One region of the Roseateles cavernae genome, then DNA from elsewhere that is predicted to be linked to it. Evidence: predicted binding sites of a transcription regulator. Region 1 holds the regulator's gene; the other holds the start of a gene.

The links. The regulator HrcA, encoded in region 1, represses chaperone genes, less so after heat shock. The targets are predictions, from matches to a motif close to TTAGCACTCNNNNNNNNNGAGTGCTAA.
Region 2: rpoH (RNA polymerase sigma factor RpoH) is a predicted target of HrcA. The motif match lies at 4,214-4,240, and genes of this name have one in related genera.

Annotation. Positions count from the first base shown of each region.
Region 1 covers NZ_JBDPLH010000002.1:299,016-305,766, reverse strand. The annotation lists gene ABGI63_RS08275 (FecR family protein) at 1-471, opposite strand, end outside; gene ABGI63_RS08270 (RNA polymerase sigma factor) at 468-1,007, opposite strand; tRNA gene ABGI63_RS08265 (tRNA-Ile) at 1,261-1,337, opposite strand; gene hrcA (heat-inducible transcriptional repressor HrcA) at 1,427-2,452, opposite strand; gene ABGI63_RS08255 (NAD kinase) at 2,522-3,397, shown strand; gene recN (DNA repair protein RecN) at 3,397-5,115, shown strand; gene rapZ (RNase adapter RapZ) at 5,112-6,008, shown strand; gene ABGI63_RS08240 (hypothetical protein) at 6,013-6,321, opposite strand; gene ABGI63_RS08235 (TonB-dependent receptor plug domain-containing protein) at 6,393-6,751, opposite strand, start outside.
Region 2 covers NZ_JBDPLH010000003.1:437,391-444,141, reverse strand. The annotation lists gene ychF (redox-regulated ATPase YchF) at 1-361, shown strand, start outside; gene ABGI63_RS12675 (CHASE domain-containing protein) at 419-3,592, shown strand; gene ABGI63_RS12670 (chemotaxis protein CheW) at 3,630-4,136, shown strand; gene rpoH (RNA polymerase sigma factor RpoH) at 4,288-5,205, shown strand; gene ABGI63_RS12660 (SCO family protein) at 5,258-5,875, opposite strand; gene cyoE (heme o synthase) at 5,872-6,751, opposite strand, start outside.

The DNA.
Region 1 (6,751 bases):
GGCGACACGCAGGGTGGAGGCGGCATTGAGCTCGGTGCGCGAGCCATCGGGCAGCGGCACCGGGCGAGGCTGGCCGACGGCGGTTTTGTAGGTCGCAGCCATCGAGCGGCCATCTTCCACGGACGGCGACCAGGGGCTGTTCAGCCACAGCAGGCTCGCCAAGGCCACACTGCCCAGCCCCCCCAGCGCGCCAAACACCCAGGCCCAGCGCGGCCGCGAACCAACGAAGCTGGGCGCGGCAATACGGGCGGCCGCCGACTCCAGGGTCGGGAACCTGGCCCGGCTGGCCGTCGCCCACAGCAGCGCATGCTCGTCCAGGAGGCGCGGGTGATTGGGATCTTCTGCCAGCCACTCATGCAGTTGCTGGCGCTCCTCGGCACCGAGCGGGCTCGCGTCTATGCGCACGACCCATGAGCGCGCCTGCTCTTCGGCCTGCGGCGTGCGCTCGAAATTCATCACATTGCGCGTCATGGCTGCTGCCCTCCCACACGAACCGCCGGACGTCGCCCGCCCGCCTCGTGCTCGGCCAGGGCTTCGTGGCAGAGCTGCAGCGCGCGCGTGATGTGCCGCTCCACGGTCTTGTTGGAAATGCTCATGCGTGCGCCTATTTCGGCATGCGACAGGTTCTCCAGCTTGCGCAGCTGGAAGGCCTCCAGGCATTTGGGTGCCATGCGCTGCATCGCCAGCTCCACGGCCTCGATCAACTGGCGCTCCTCCATCTGGGCCTCGGGATTGGCGCCGGGCGCGATCGCGCCGAGCGCGTCCATATCGGCAATCGCGTCGGTGGCTCGGGTTGTCCGCTTGCGCAGTTCGCTGAGCGCCAGATTGCGCGCCACCGTGTAGAGCAGCGCCTCGCTGACCGGCGTCTGCCCGCCCAGCTCGGCGGCGTAGACGCGCAGAAAGGCTTCCTGGGAGACATCGGCCGCGTCCGCCCCATTGCCCAGCAGGCGCCGGACATAACGCTCCAGTGCCTTGCTGCGGCGGTGGTAGATCTCGAGCAAGTTCATGCGGACTCAGGGGCTGCTGGGTACCCATGGATAACTCGCGACAAGCTCCCCTCCCTCATAGGACAAACCCTGCCATGCGGCGACCAGACCGACTCGCCGGCCGGCAGCGCGGTGACCAGGACCTGCAGCCGGCGCTGATGTCTGAGGCTTGGGCAGCACCGTTTACTTGCCCCGAACATATCCCAAGACGCTGTCCGGGCTGGAAACAGCAAGGGCCTGCGTACGCAAGCCCTTGATTCGCAAACATGATTTTTGGTAGGCCGTGCAGGACTTGAACCTGCGACCAAAGGATTATGAGTCCTCTGCTCTAACCAACTGAGCTAACGGCCCCCTGGGGGAGTACCGGCCTTGCACCGGAAGCCGCGCATTGTATAGGCGCGGTCGCGGCCTCTGCCCGATGCGCTGCGCGGCCTGTTTGTTTACTTCTGCGACAGCGCGTTCGTCACCATCCGCGAAGTGATGTCGACGATCTGGATCATGCGGTCATAGGCCATGCGGGTCGGGCCGATCACGCCGAGGGTGCCGACCACCTGGCCATCGACCTCGTAGGGAGCGGAGACGATGGACAGCTCCTCGAAGGGCACGACCTGGCTCTCGCCGCCTATATAGATGCGCACGCCCTCGGCGCGGCTCGAGACATCGAGCAGGCGCATCAGCTGGGTCTTCTGCTCGAACACATCGAACAGGCGGCGCAGGCTGCCCATATCGTTGCTGAAGTCCTGCATCGTCAGCAGATTGCGCTCGCCGGAGATCACGACCCGCTCTTCCTGGTGCTCGAGCGCCTCGGTGCCGACCTGCACGGCCGCGCTCATCAGCCGGCCGATCTCGCCGCGCAGCGCGTCGACCTCGCTCTTGAGCCGCTCGCGCACCGCCTCCAGGCTCAGGCCGGCGTAGTGGGCATTGAGCCGGTTGCTGGCCTCGGCCAGCTCGGGCTGGGTCAGGTCTTGCGTGGTGAAGATCACGCGGTTCTGCACATCGCCGTCGGGCGAGACCATGATGACCAGCACCCGGCGTTCGCCCAGGCGCAGGAACTCGATGTGATGGAACACGCTGGGCTTGCGCGGCGCGGTGACGACGCCGACAAAGCTGGACAGATTGGACAGCAGCTGGGCCGCGCTGGCGATCACGCGCTGCGGCTGGTCGGGCTGCAGCTGCGGGGTTTCGATAGGCCGCAGGTCGGCGCCGACGATGGAGGCGGGCTGGGCCGTCAACATGGTGTCGACGAACAGCCGGTAGCCGCGCGCGGTCGGGATGCGGCCGGCGCTGGTGTGGGGGCTGGCGATCAGACCCAGCTCCTCCAGGTCGGCCATCACATTGCGTATCGTCGCCGGGCTCAGTTCCAGACCGGAGGCCTTGGACAGCGTGCGCGAACCGACGGGCTGGCCGTCCGCGATATAGCGTTCGACCAGGGTTTTCAGCAGTGATTTGGAGCGCTCGTCGAGCATGGTTTTCATTGTACGGACTACCGCGCCCGAGTCAGCGGGTGTTCACATCGCTGTGGTGTAATTCTGCGCATGGCCAAGCGTTTTCAACATGTCGCGATCGTCGGCAAGCATCAGGCCCGGGGTATACGCCCGGTACTCGAGGAAATTGCCGACTTCGTGACCGGCCTGGGGCTGGATGTCTCGCTGGAGCGCGACACCGCGCTGAACACCGGCATCACCGAGTTCGAAGCCCTGTCCAACGAGGAGATGGGCGCCCGCTGCGACCTGGCCATCGTGGTCGGCGGCGACGGCACGATGCTGGGCTTTGCCCGCGAGATGGCCCGCTACGGCACGCCGCTGGTGGGCATCAACCAGGGCCGGCTGGGCTTCATCACCGACATCTCGGTGGAGAAATTCCGCGAAGCGCTGGCGCCGATACTGGCCGGCGACTTCGAGATGGAGCAGCGCGCGATGCTGGAAGGCGCGGTCTGGCGCGATGGCGAGGTGATCTTCTCGGGCCTGGCGCTCAACGATGTGGTGGTCAGCCGGGGCGCGACGGCCAGCATGGTGGAGATCAAGGTCGACGTGGGCGACGAGTTCGTCGCCAATATGCGGGCCGACGGCGTGATCGTCGCCTCGCCCACCGGCTCGACCGCCTACTCGCTGTCCTCGGGCGGGCCCATCCTGCACCCCAGCATCGCCGGCTGGGTTCTGGTGCCGATTGCCTCGCATGCCTTGTCCAACCGCCCCATTGTGCTGCCCGATACCGGCGAGGTGCGGCTGGAGATCGTGGCCGGCCGCGATGCCAGCGTCAATTTCGATATGCAAAGCCTGGCCAGCCTGCTGCACGGCGACCGCATCACGGTGCGGCGCTCGGCCCACAAGGTCTGCTTTCTGCATCCGCAGGGCTGGAGTTATTACGCGACCTTGCGCCGCAAGCTGCGCTGGTACGAGGGAGTGTCCTGATGTTGCGCCGACTGAGCCTGCGCGATTTCGTCATCGTGCCCGCGATGGAGCTGGAGTTTGACGGCGGTTTCGCCGTGCTGACCGGCGAAACCGGCGCCGGCAAATCCATCCTGGTCGATGCCTTGCAGCTGGCGCTGGGCAGCCGCGGTGATGCCGGTGTCGTGCGCGAAGGCGCGGCCCGGGCCGAGATCAGCGCCGAGTTCGACTGCCCGGCCCGGCTGAACAGCTGGCTGGACGAGGCCGGCTTCGACAAGGGCGACAGCCTGCTGCTGCGCCGCGTCATCGATGCCCAGGGCAAGAGCCGCGCCTGGATCAATGGCAGCGCCGCCACCGTGGCCCAGCTGCGCGAGACGGCCGACAGCCTGCTCGACATCCATGGCCAGCATGCCTGGCAGGGCCTGACCCGTCCGGCCTCGGTGCGCGCGCTGCTGGACGCTTTCGCCGGCCTCGACAGCACGCCGCTGGGCCAGGCCTATGGGCAGTGGAAACAGCTCAGCGAACGGCTGGAGGCCGCACAGACCCGCTCGGGCGAGCTGGGCCGCGAGCGCGAACGCCTGGCCTGGCAGATCGACGAGCTGGCCAAGCTCTCGCCCGGCGCCGACGAGTGGGACGAGCTCAATAGCGAGCACCAGCGCCTCTCGCACGCCGCCGCGCTGATGGAGGGCGCGCGGGCCGCGCTGGAAGCCATCGAAGGCGGGTCCGGCGAGGCCGAACAGAGTGCCGAGAGCCTGACCGAGCAGGCGCTGGACAAGCTGCAGCAGGTGCTGGACTACGACAGCCAGCGCCTGGCCCCGGCGGTCGAGGCCCTGCAGGGCGCGCAGGCCCAGCTGCGCGATGCGGCACACACCCTGTCCACCTATCTGCACGGCGCCGATCTGGAGCCCGAGCGGCTGCAGGAACTGGACGAGCGCCTGTCGGCCTGGATGAGCCTGGCGCGGCGCTACCGCCGCCCACCGGCCGAGCTGCCGGCCCTGCTCTCGCAGTGGCGGGCCGAGCTGGCGGCGCTGGACGAGGCCAGCGATCTGGCCGCGCTGGAGAAAAGCCTGGCTGCGGCCCGCAGCGCCTTCGAGCGCGAGGCCAGGCGCATCAGCCAGGAACGCGGCAAGGCCGCGCCCCAGCTGGCTGCCGCCGTCACGCAGGCGATGCAGCAGCTAGGCATGGCCGGCGGCGCCTTCGAGGTGGCCTTGCTGGCGCAGGAACAGCCGCAGAGCTTCGGCCTTGAATCGGTTGAATTCATGGTGGCCGGCCATGCCGGCAGTACGCCCCGGCCGCTGGCCAAAGTGGCCTCGGGCGGCGAGCTCTCACGCATCGCGCTGGCGATCGCGGTGACGACCAGCCAGCTTGAGCAGGACGGCGCGGGCACGCTGATCTTCGACGAGATCGACGCCGGCGTCGGCGGCGCGGTGGCCGAGACCGTGGGCCGGCTGATGAAGCAGCTGGGCCGCGAGCGCCAGGTCCTGGCCGTCACCCACCTGCCCCAGGTGGCCGCCTGCGCCGACCATCACTACCTGGTCTCCAAGGCCTTGCGCGCCGGCACCACCGCCAGCGAGGTGCAGGCCATTGCCGGCGAGACCCGGGTGCAGGAGATCGCCCGCATGCTGGGCGGCGAGCGCCTGTCCTCGGCCAGCCTGGCCCATGCGCAGGAGATGCTGGCGCTGTCGGCGGCGGGCGCGCCGCGCAGCCAGCAAGATGTCAAGAACAGGACGACGAAATCATGAGTGGCGCAGTTCCGCAAAGCGATGTGGTGCTGGTCACCGGCATGGCCGGTGGCGGCAAGTCGGTGGCCATGCATGCGCTGGAGGACGCGGGCTTCTTCTGCGTCGACAATCTGCCGCCCGAGCTGCTGACCCCTTTCCTGGCGGTCGAGAAGCAGCGCGGTGAGCGCCGCGTCGCGATCGCCGTCGATGTGCGCAGCGAGGGCTCGCTGCCGCATCTGCTGCCGCTGATCAAGCAGCTGCGCGGCGAAGGCGTCGCGGTGCGCTCGATCTTTCTGGACGCCAATGACGAGACCCTGGTGCGGCGCTTCTCCGAGACCCGCCGCCCCCACCCGCTGCGCAGCGGGCAGCGCGACGCGGGCAGCGATGGTGGGGATGCGCACCGCGCCCTGCTCGACGCGATCTCGCTGGAGCGCGAGCTGCTGGCCGCGCTGCGGGTCGAGTCCACCGTGATCGACACCAGCCTCTTGCGCGCGGCCCAGCTGCGCGCCTGGGTGCGCGATCTGGTTTCGGTCAAGGGCGAGTCACTGACCCTGGTGTTCGAGTCCTTCGCCTTCAAGCATGGCGTGCCCAGCGACGCCGATTTCGTCTTCGATGTGCGGGTGCTGCCCAACCCCTATTACGACCGCGAGCTGCGCCCGCTGACCGGCCGCGATGCGCCGGTGGCCGACTATCTGCAGGCCCAGCCCGAGGTCAATCTGATGCTGGGCCAGATCAGCGGCTTTCTGCGCCAGTGGCTGCCCAATTTCGCCGCCGACCAGCGCAGCTATCTAACCGTTGCGATCGGCTGCACCGGCGGCCAGCACCGCTCGGTCTATCTGGTCGAGACCCTGGCCCGGCAGTTCGCCAGCCATGGCCATGTGCTGAAGCGCCACCGCGAGCTGGACGCCAAGTAGTCGCTCAGACGGCCCGCGATTCCTCGTCGCGGGCCGACATCAGCACCAGGGCGACGACGGTGACGACCGGGAACAGCAGCACCATGCCCACCATCCAGCCCAGCAGCGGCCGGCCATCACGCTTGAGCGCCAGCGCCATATAGGTCCAGTGCGCGATCAGGCTGGCCGCCAGACCCAGGGCCAGCAAGGTCATCTTGGCGCCGTTGACATCGTCTTCGGAGCTGCCGGCCGAGATCAGGAACCAGAGACAGCAAGCCGCCACCAGCAGGGCGATCAGGGCGGATTCGACGGCGCTTTTGACCAGGGGCTTCATGTTTTTGGAACAGGCGGTACGGAGCGCGAAGCATAAGCCCGATCACGCCCCGTTCAGAGTCTTTCGAACCCTTAAAAGCGATAACTGGCCTTGACGCCGACGAAGCGCCCGCGCGGATCGCCCTGGCTGTAGTCATAGCTGCCGGTCGAGGCATCCCAGGGCAGCTTGCCATTGGCCAGGTTCTGCACGGTCAGCGTCGCGAGCAGCTGGGGGCTGAACTGCCAGTCGATGTTCAGATCCACGCTGTCGATGCTGCCGACCCGCTCGGCATGGGCCGGCGTCGGGCGGTAGGTCTGGGCATAGCCGCCGACATGGTTCCAGCTCAGTGCCGTCGTCCATGCGCCCAAGGCCCAGACGGCGGTGCTGCTGCTGCGCCATTTGGGCAGGGAGCCGAACTCATTGCTGCCCGCGCCATTGACCGCTGCCTCGC
Region 2 (6,751 bases), on a different contig from region 1:
GTCGGAGATGAGCGACGAGGACCGTGCGATGTTCCTGGCCGAGATGGGCCAGGAAGAGCCGGGTCTGAACCGCCTGATCCGCGCCGGCTTCAGCCTGCTGGGCCTGCAGACCTATTTCACGGCCGGCGTCAAGGAAGTGCGCGCCTGGACCATCCACAAGGGCGACACCGGCCCGCAGGCCGCCGGCGTGATCCACACCGACTTCGAACGCGGCTACATCCGCGCCCAGACGATTGCCTTCGAGGACTTCATCCAGTTCAAGGGCGAGCAGGGTGCGAAGGACGCCGGCAAGATGCGGGCCGAGGGCAAGGAGTACGTCGTCAAGGATGGCGACGTGCTGAATTTCCTGTTCAACGTCTAAAAAAACGAGCGGCATTGCGGCCACACCGGCCGCAAGCTCTGGGCTAGGATGGGGCGGATGCCGCGCCCTCATCGTCTGCTCACCAGCTGGCCCATGCAGGCCCTGGCTTTGGCCCTGGCCTATGCGCTGCTGGGCCTGCTGACGGTCAAGCTGGCCGTCCCCCCGAACTACGCCTCGCCGCTCTACCCCGGCGCCGGACTGGCGCTCGCCGCCGTGCTGTGCCTGGGCCGCCAGGTCGCGCCGGGGATCTGGCTGGGCTCCTTCGGCGTCAATCTCTGGCTGGGCCAGGACATCGGCCTGAACTCCCTGCTGGTGCCGGCGCTGGCCGGTCTCGGCGCGACGCTGCAAGCCCTCGCAGGGGCCTGGCTGGTCGGGCGCTGGATCAGCCAGCCGCTGACCTTGTCGGAACCGCGCGATCTGGCGCGCTTCTATCTGCTCGGCGCCGGCCTGGCCTGCGTGGTCAGCGCCAGCTGCGGCACCGCGGCCCTGCTGCTGGTCGGCGCCATCACGCCGCCCGAACTGGCCGCCAACTGGGCCTCCTGGTGGCTGGGCGACACGGTGGGCGTGCTGATCGGCGCGCCCGTGGCCCTGACCCTGCTGGCGCAGCCGCGCAGCGCCTGGGCGCCGCGCCGGCTCAGCGTCGGCCTGCCGCTGTTGATCGCGACCCTGCTGATGGCCCTGGCCACACTGAAGGTCGGCGAGTGGGACGCCCACCGCGAGCGCAGCAATTTCGAACGCGAGGCCGCCGCCGCCGCCAGCGCGCTGGAGACCGCGCTGCGCGAGCCGCTGGGCGCGCTGGAAGCCATGCACGGGCTGCTGCTGGTGGCGCCGCAGATCAGCCGCGCCGACTTCGAGCGCGGCAGCGCCGCCTACTTGCTGCCTGGAGGCAATCTGCTGGCCCTGGGCTGGGCCGCCGATCTGGCCCGCGCCGATGTCGCGGCCTTCGACCAGCAGGCCCGGGCCGATGGCCTGCCCGGCTACCAGGCCCGGGATCGCCAGCGGCCCGGCGACTTCAAGCCCGAGGCCGACGAGCCGATGCTGGCGATACGGCTGATCGAACCGCTGGCGCGCAACGCGCCGGCCCTGGGAGTCAACATCCGCTCCATACCGGCTTCGCGCCAGGCCTTGCAGCGAACCCAGCGCACCGCCCTGCCCTCGGCCACCGCCGGCTTTCAGCTCTCGCAAGACAGCGGGGTCTCGATCGGCGTGGTCATCTATCAGGCCCTGTATCGGGGCCAGCCCAGCACCGAGGCGCAACGCCGCCAGACACAGCGCGGCGTGGTGTTCGCCACCATCCGGCCCGATCTGCTGGTGCAGACCGTCTCGACCACGATGCCGGCCCATCTGCGGATCTGCCTGGTCGACACCGATCCGGCCGCCCCACACCGGCGCCTGGCCGGCCCGGACGGCTGCGAAACCCTGCCCAGCGCGGTGCCGCACACGCTGCGCCCGGTCAGCTTCGCCGGCCGCAACTGGGACATCGTGATCTACGCGCCACAGGGCGGGCCGCGCGAGTCGGGCCGCAGCAGCTGGGCCTTCGCGATGGTGGGTCTGCTGTGCACCGCGTTGCTGGGGGCACTGCTGCTGACCGTGACCGGCCGGGCGCGCCGCATCGCCGACTTGGTGCAGGAGCGCACGGCCGAGCTGCAGCACGAGGTCGGCGAGCGCGAGCGCGCCTCGCGCGCGCTGGTCGAGAGCGAACGGCGCTTCCGCAATATCTTCGACAACGTGCCGATCGGCATCATCTTTGCCGACCTCGACGGCATGCCGCAGGAAGCCAATCCGCACATCTGCCGCATGCTGGGCTATGCGGCCGAGGAGCTGCTCAGCCGGCGCAGCCTGGCCATCACCCATCCGGATGACCGCAGCGAAGACGTGCGCCTGGCCCGCCTGCTGCTGGCCGGCAAGATCGGCATGTACCGGCGCGAGAAGCGCTATCTGGCCAAGGATGGCCGCATCGTCCATGGCCGCGCGCTGGTCAGCCTGCTGCGCGACGCCAAGGGCGAGCCCTATCGCCTGGTCGGCGTGGTCGAGGACATCACCGACCAGCTGAAGATGCGTGAGCTCGAGCATGCCCGTGCGCTGGCCGAGGCGGCCAACCGGGCCAAGAACGAGTTCCTGTCGCGCATGAGCCACGAGCTGCGCACGCCGCTGAACGCGATGCTGGGCTTCACCCAGTTGCTGGAGATGGACCGCACGCAACCGCTGTCGGAGCGCCAGCGTGGCTGGGCCGCCCAGGTCCAGCAGGCCGGCTGGCATCTGCTGGAGATGATCAACGACACGCTGGACCTGTCGCGCATCGAGTCGGGCTCGATGAAGCTGGATTTGCAGCGCCAGAACCTGGCCGAGCTGCTCGACGATGCGCTGGCCCTGATCGAGAAGCCGGCCGGCCAGCGCGGTATCTCGATCCACAAGAACCTGGACCTGCAGGCGCTGCACGCCCTGGGCGATGCGACCCGGATCCGCCAGGTGCTGACCAATCTGCTCAGCAATGCCGTCAAATACAACATCGAGGGCGGCAGCATCACCATCGGTTCGCAGCGGGTCGATGCGCTGAGCGTCGAGCTCAGCGTCAGCGACAGCGGCCTGGGGCTCAGCCCGGCCCAGCTGGCCGCGCTGTTCCAGCCCTTCAATCGCCTGGGCCGCGAGCACAGCGGCACCGAGGGCACCGGCATCGGCCTGGTGATCTGCAAACGTCTGGCCGAGCTGATGGGCGGCGCCTTGACGGTCAGCAGCGTCGAAGGCCGGGGCTCCCGCTTCGCGCTGCGCCTGCCGGCCGCGACCGAGGCCGGCCCGCAGACGGGCGCCAGCGCCGTGCCGAGCACCGAGCCGGCCTATGCGGCGCCCAAGCGGGTGGTCTATATCGAGGACAACGCCACCAATGTCGAGGTCATGCGCGGCATCCTGGCGCAGCGTCGGCAGATCCTGCTGGAGGTCCATGCCGATGGCCGCAGCGGCCTGGCCGCCGTGCTGGCCGATCCGCCCGATCTGCTGCTGCTGGACATGCAACTGCCCGACACCACCGGCCTGGCCCTGCTGCAGGCCTTGCGTGCAGCGCCGCAATGCGCGGCGCTGCCGGTGGTGGCGGTGTCGGCCAATGCCCTGCCCGACCATATCGAGCGCACCCGCGCCGCCGGTGCCCAGCACTACCTGACCAAGCCGGTCGAGGTACGCGAGTTGCTGGATCTGCTGGACGAGTTGCTGGGCGGCGCCGGGCCGCAGGCAAAATAAGGCACTCCTGCCCACCGTTTTGAAGGTCCTGCCGCTCATGAGTTCCAACGAACTGGCCCCTGCCCCGTCCACCGCCCTGCTCGCCGCCGACGCCCGGTCCGCGCGCGCCAGCGGCCAGTACCTGAGCTTTCGCATCAGCGCCGAGGAATACGGCATCGACATCCTGAAGGTCCAGGAAATCCGCTCCTACGAGGCGCCGACCCGGGTCGCCAACGCACCGGCCTTCGTCAAGGGGGTGGTCAATCTGCGCGGCGTGATCGTGCCTATCGTCGATCTGCGCCTGCGCCTGGGTCAGGCGGCCGAGTACAGCAGCTTCACGGTCGTGATCGTGCTGAATGTCTGCAACCGGGTGGTCGGCATCGTCGTCGACTCGGTCTCCGATGTGCTGGAACTGAAGGCCGGCGAGATCATGGCCGCTCCCGAGGTCGGCTCGGCCATCGATACCCGCTTCGTCACCGGCCTGGGCAAGGTGGCCGAACGCATGCTGATACTGCTGGACATCGAAGGCATGGTTGGGAGCCCGGATTTCGGCCTGATCGACTGAGACCAAGCTACCCATGTTAGTACCCGCTTACGCGGGGATTGTTCATGAATATGAACTGCAGCATTGACCCCAGCGGTTTAGCACTCTTTTGTGGGGAGTGCTAATATTGGCCCCGTTGGAGCCATGGGCTCCGTTTGGCTGAGGACATTCAATGACCACACCTACTGCACTGGCTGTTCGTGACCCCTGGGCTCTGCTGCCCTCGCTGGGCAATCTGGATGCCTACATCACGGCCGTGAACCGCCTGCCGATGCTGACCCCGGAGGAGGAGCTGTCCTTCTCGCGCCGCCTGCGCGAGCACGGCGATCTGGAGTCCGCCGGCCGCCTGGTGCTGTCGCATCTGCGTCTGGTCGTGTCGATCTCGCGCCAGTACGTCGGCTATGGTCTGCCGCAGGGCGACCTGATCCAGGAAGGCAATGTCGGCCTGATGAAGGCGGTCAAGCGCTACGACCCCGAGCAGGGCGTGCGCCTGGTCAGCTACGCGATGCACTGGATCAAGGCCGAGATCCACGAGTACATCCTGAAGAACTGGCGCATGGTCAAGGTCGCGACGACCAAGGCCCAGCGCAAGCTGTTCTTCAATCTGCGCTCGATGAAGCACAGCCTGAAGGAAGAGGCGGCCGAGGGCCAGACACACCGCAACACGCTGACCGAGGCCGAGTTGGAGCATGTGGCGCGCGAGCTCAACGTCAAGCGCGAGGAAGTGCTGGAGATGGAGACGCGCCTGTCGGGCGGCGATGTGGCACTGGAGCCGCAGACCGACGACGACGGCGAGAGCTTCGCCCCGATCGCCTATCTGGCCGACGACAGCCAGGAGCCGACCCGGGTGCTGGAAGCCCAGGCACGCGACGATCTGGCCGGCAACGGCATCAGCCGCGCGCTGGCGGTGCTTGATGACCGCAGCCGCCGCATCGTCGAGGAGCGCTGGCTCAAGGTCAACGACGACAGCTCGGGCGGCATGACCCTGCACGAGCTGGCGGCCGAGTACGGCGTGTCGGCCGAGCGCATCCGCCAGATCGAGGTCGCGGCGATGAAGAAGATGCGCAAGGCGCTGGCAGAGCCGGCCTGAGCACCTTCACCGCCCCATCAAAAAGCCCCTGCTCGCAGGGGCTTTTTTTCATTCAGGCCTTCTCGGCCAGCAGCAGCTTCAGGTCATCGGTCAGCGCCTGGGCGCCCGAGCCATAGCGCGAGAACACCCGCACCCGGCCTTGTGCATCGAACAGAAAGCTCGCGGCCGTGTGGTCCATCGTGTAGGAGCCTTCGGTCTTGCCAGCCACCTTGGCGTAATAGACCTTGAACTCCTTGGCCACCGCCTTGGTCTGCTCCTCGCTGCCGCGCAGCGCGACAAAGCTCGGGTCGAAGCTGGCCAGATAGGCCTTCAGCAACGCCGCGGTATCGCGCTCCGGATCTACCGTGACAAAGATGCCCTGCACCCGCTCGCCGTCCGGGCCCAGCGCCTTCTTGACCTGGGCCAGCTCGGCCATCGTGGTCGGGCAGACATCGGGGCACTGCGTGAAGCCGAAGAACACCACCAGCACCTTGCCCTTGAAGTCGCCCAGCGTGCGGGGCTGGCCGTCCTGATCGCTCAGATTGAGCTGACGGGCATATTCGGCGCCGGTCAGATCCACGCCCTTGAAGGCCGGCTTGGCGGTGTTGCCGAAGCCGAGCTGGTCGCAGCCGGCCAGCAGCAGGGACGAGGAGACGGCGGCGAGACCGAGCAGAAGGTGGCGTTTGTTCATGACAGCAGGGGCATCAGGTAATGGTCCAGCAGCAGTGCGGCGAACAGCAGCGACAAATGCCAGATCGAGAAGCGGAAGGTGGCACGCGCCAGCTCGTCCGAGTAATGGCGCCAGAGTTTCCAAGCATAGCCACAGAAGCCCAGGCCCAGCACGACGGCCGCCACCAGATAGATCCAGCCGCTCATGCCGGTCAGAAAGGGCAGCAGGGTCGCGGCCAGCAGGATCCAGGTGTAGAGCACCACCTGCAGCTTGGTGTAGTCGGCGCCATGGGTGACCGGCAGCATCGGCAGGCCGGCTTTCGCATAGTCCTCGGCGCGGTACAGGGCCAGGGCCCAGAAATGCGGCGGGGTCCACAGAAAGATGATCAGGCACAGCATCAGCGCCTCGGGGCCGACCTCGCCCCGCAGCGCCGCCCAGCCCAGCACCGGCGGCATCGCGCCCGAGGCGCCGCCGATCACGATGTTCTGCGGCGTCGCCGGCTTCAGTATCACCGTGTAGATCACCGCGTAGCCGACAAAGGTCGCAAAGGTCAGCCACATCGTCAGCGGGTTGACCCAGAACCACAGGATGGCCGAGCCCAGCGCACACAGCACGGCCGAGAACGTCAGCGTCTGCGCCCGGCTCAGCTGCCCCTTGGCGGTGGCGCGCCAGGCGGTGCGCTTCATCTTGGCGTCGATCTGCTCCTCGATCAGGCAGTTGAAGGCGGCGGCCGCGCCGGCCACCAGCCAGATGCCGGCGGTGGCCGCCAGCATCACACCCCATTGGGCACTGCTGGGCATGCCGGGCACGGCCAGCGCCATGCCGATGACGGCGCAGAACACGATCAGCTGCACGACGCGGGGCTTGGTCAGCTGGTAGAACTGCTGGAAGCGCGAG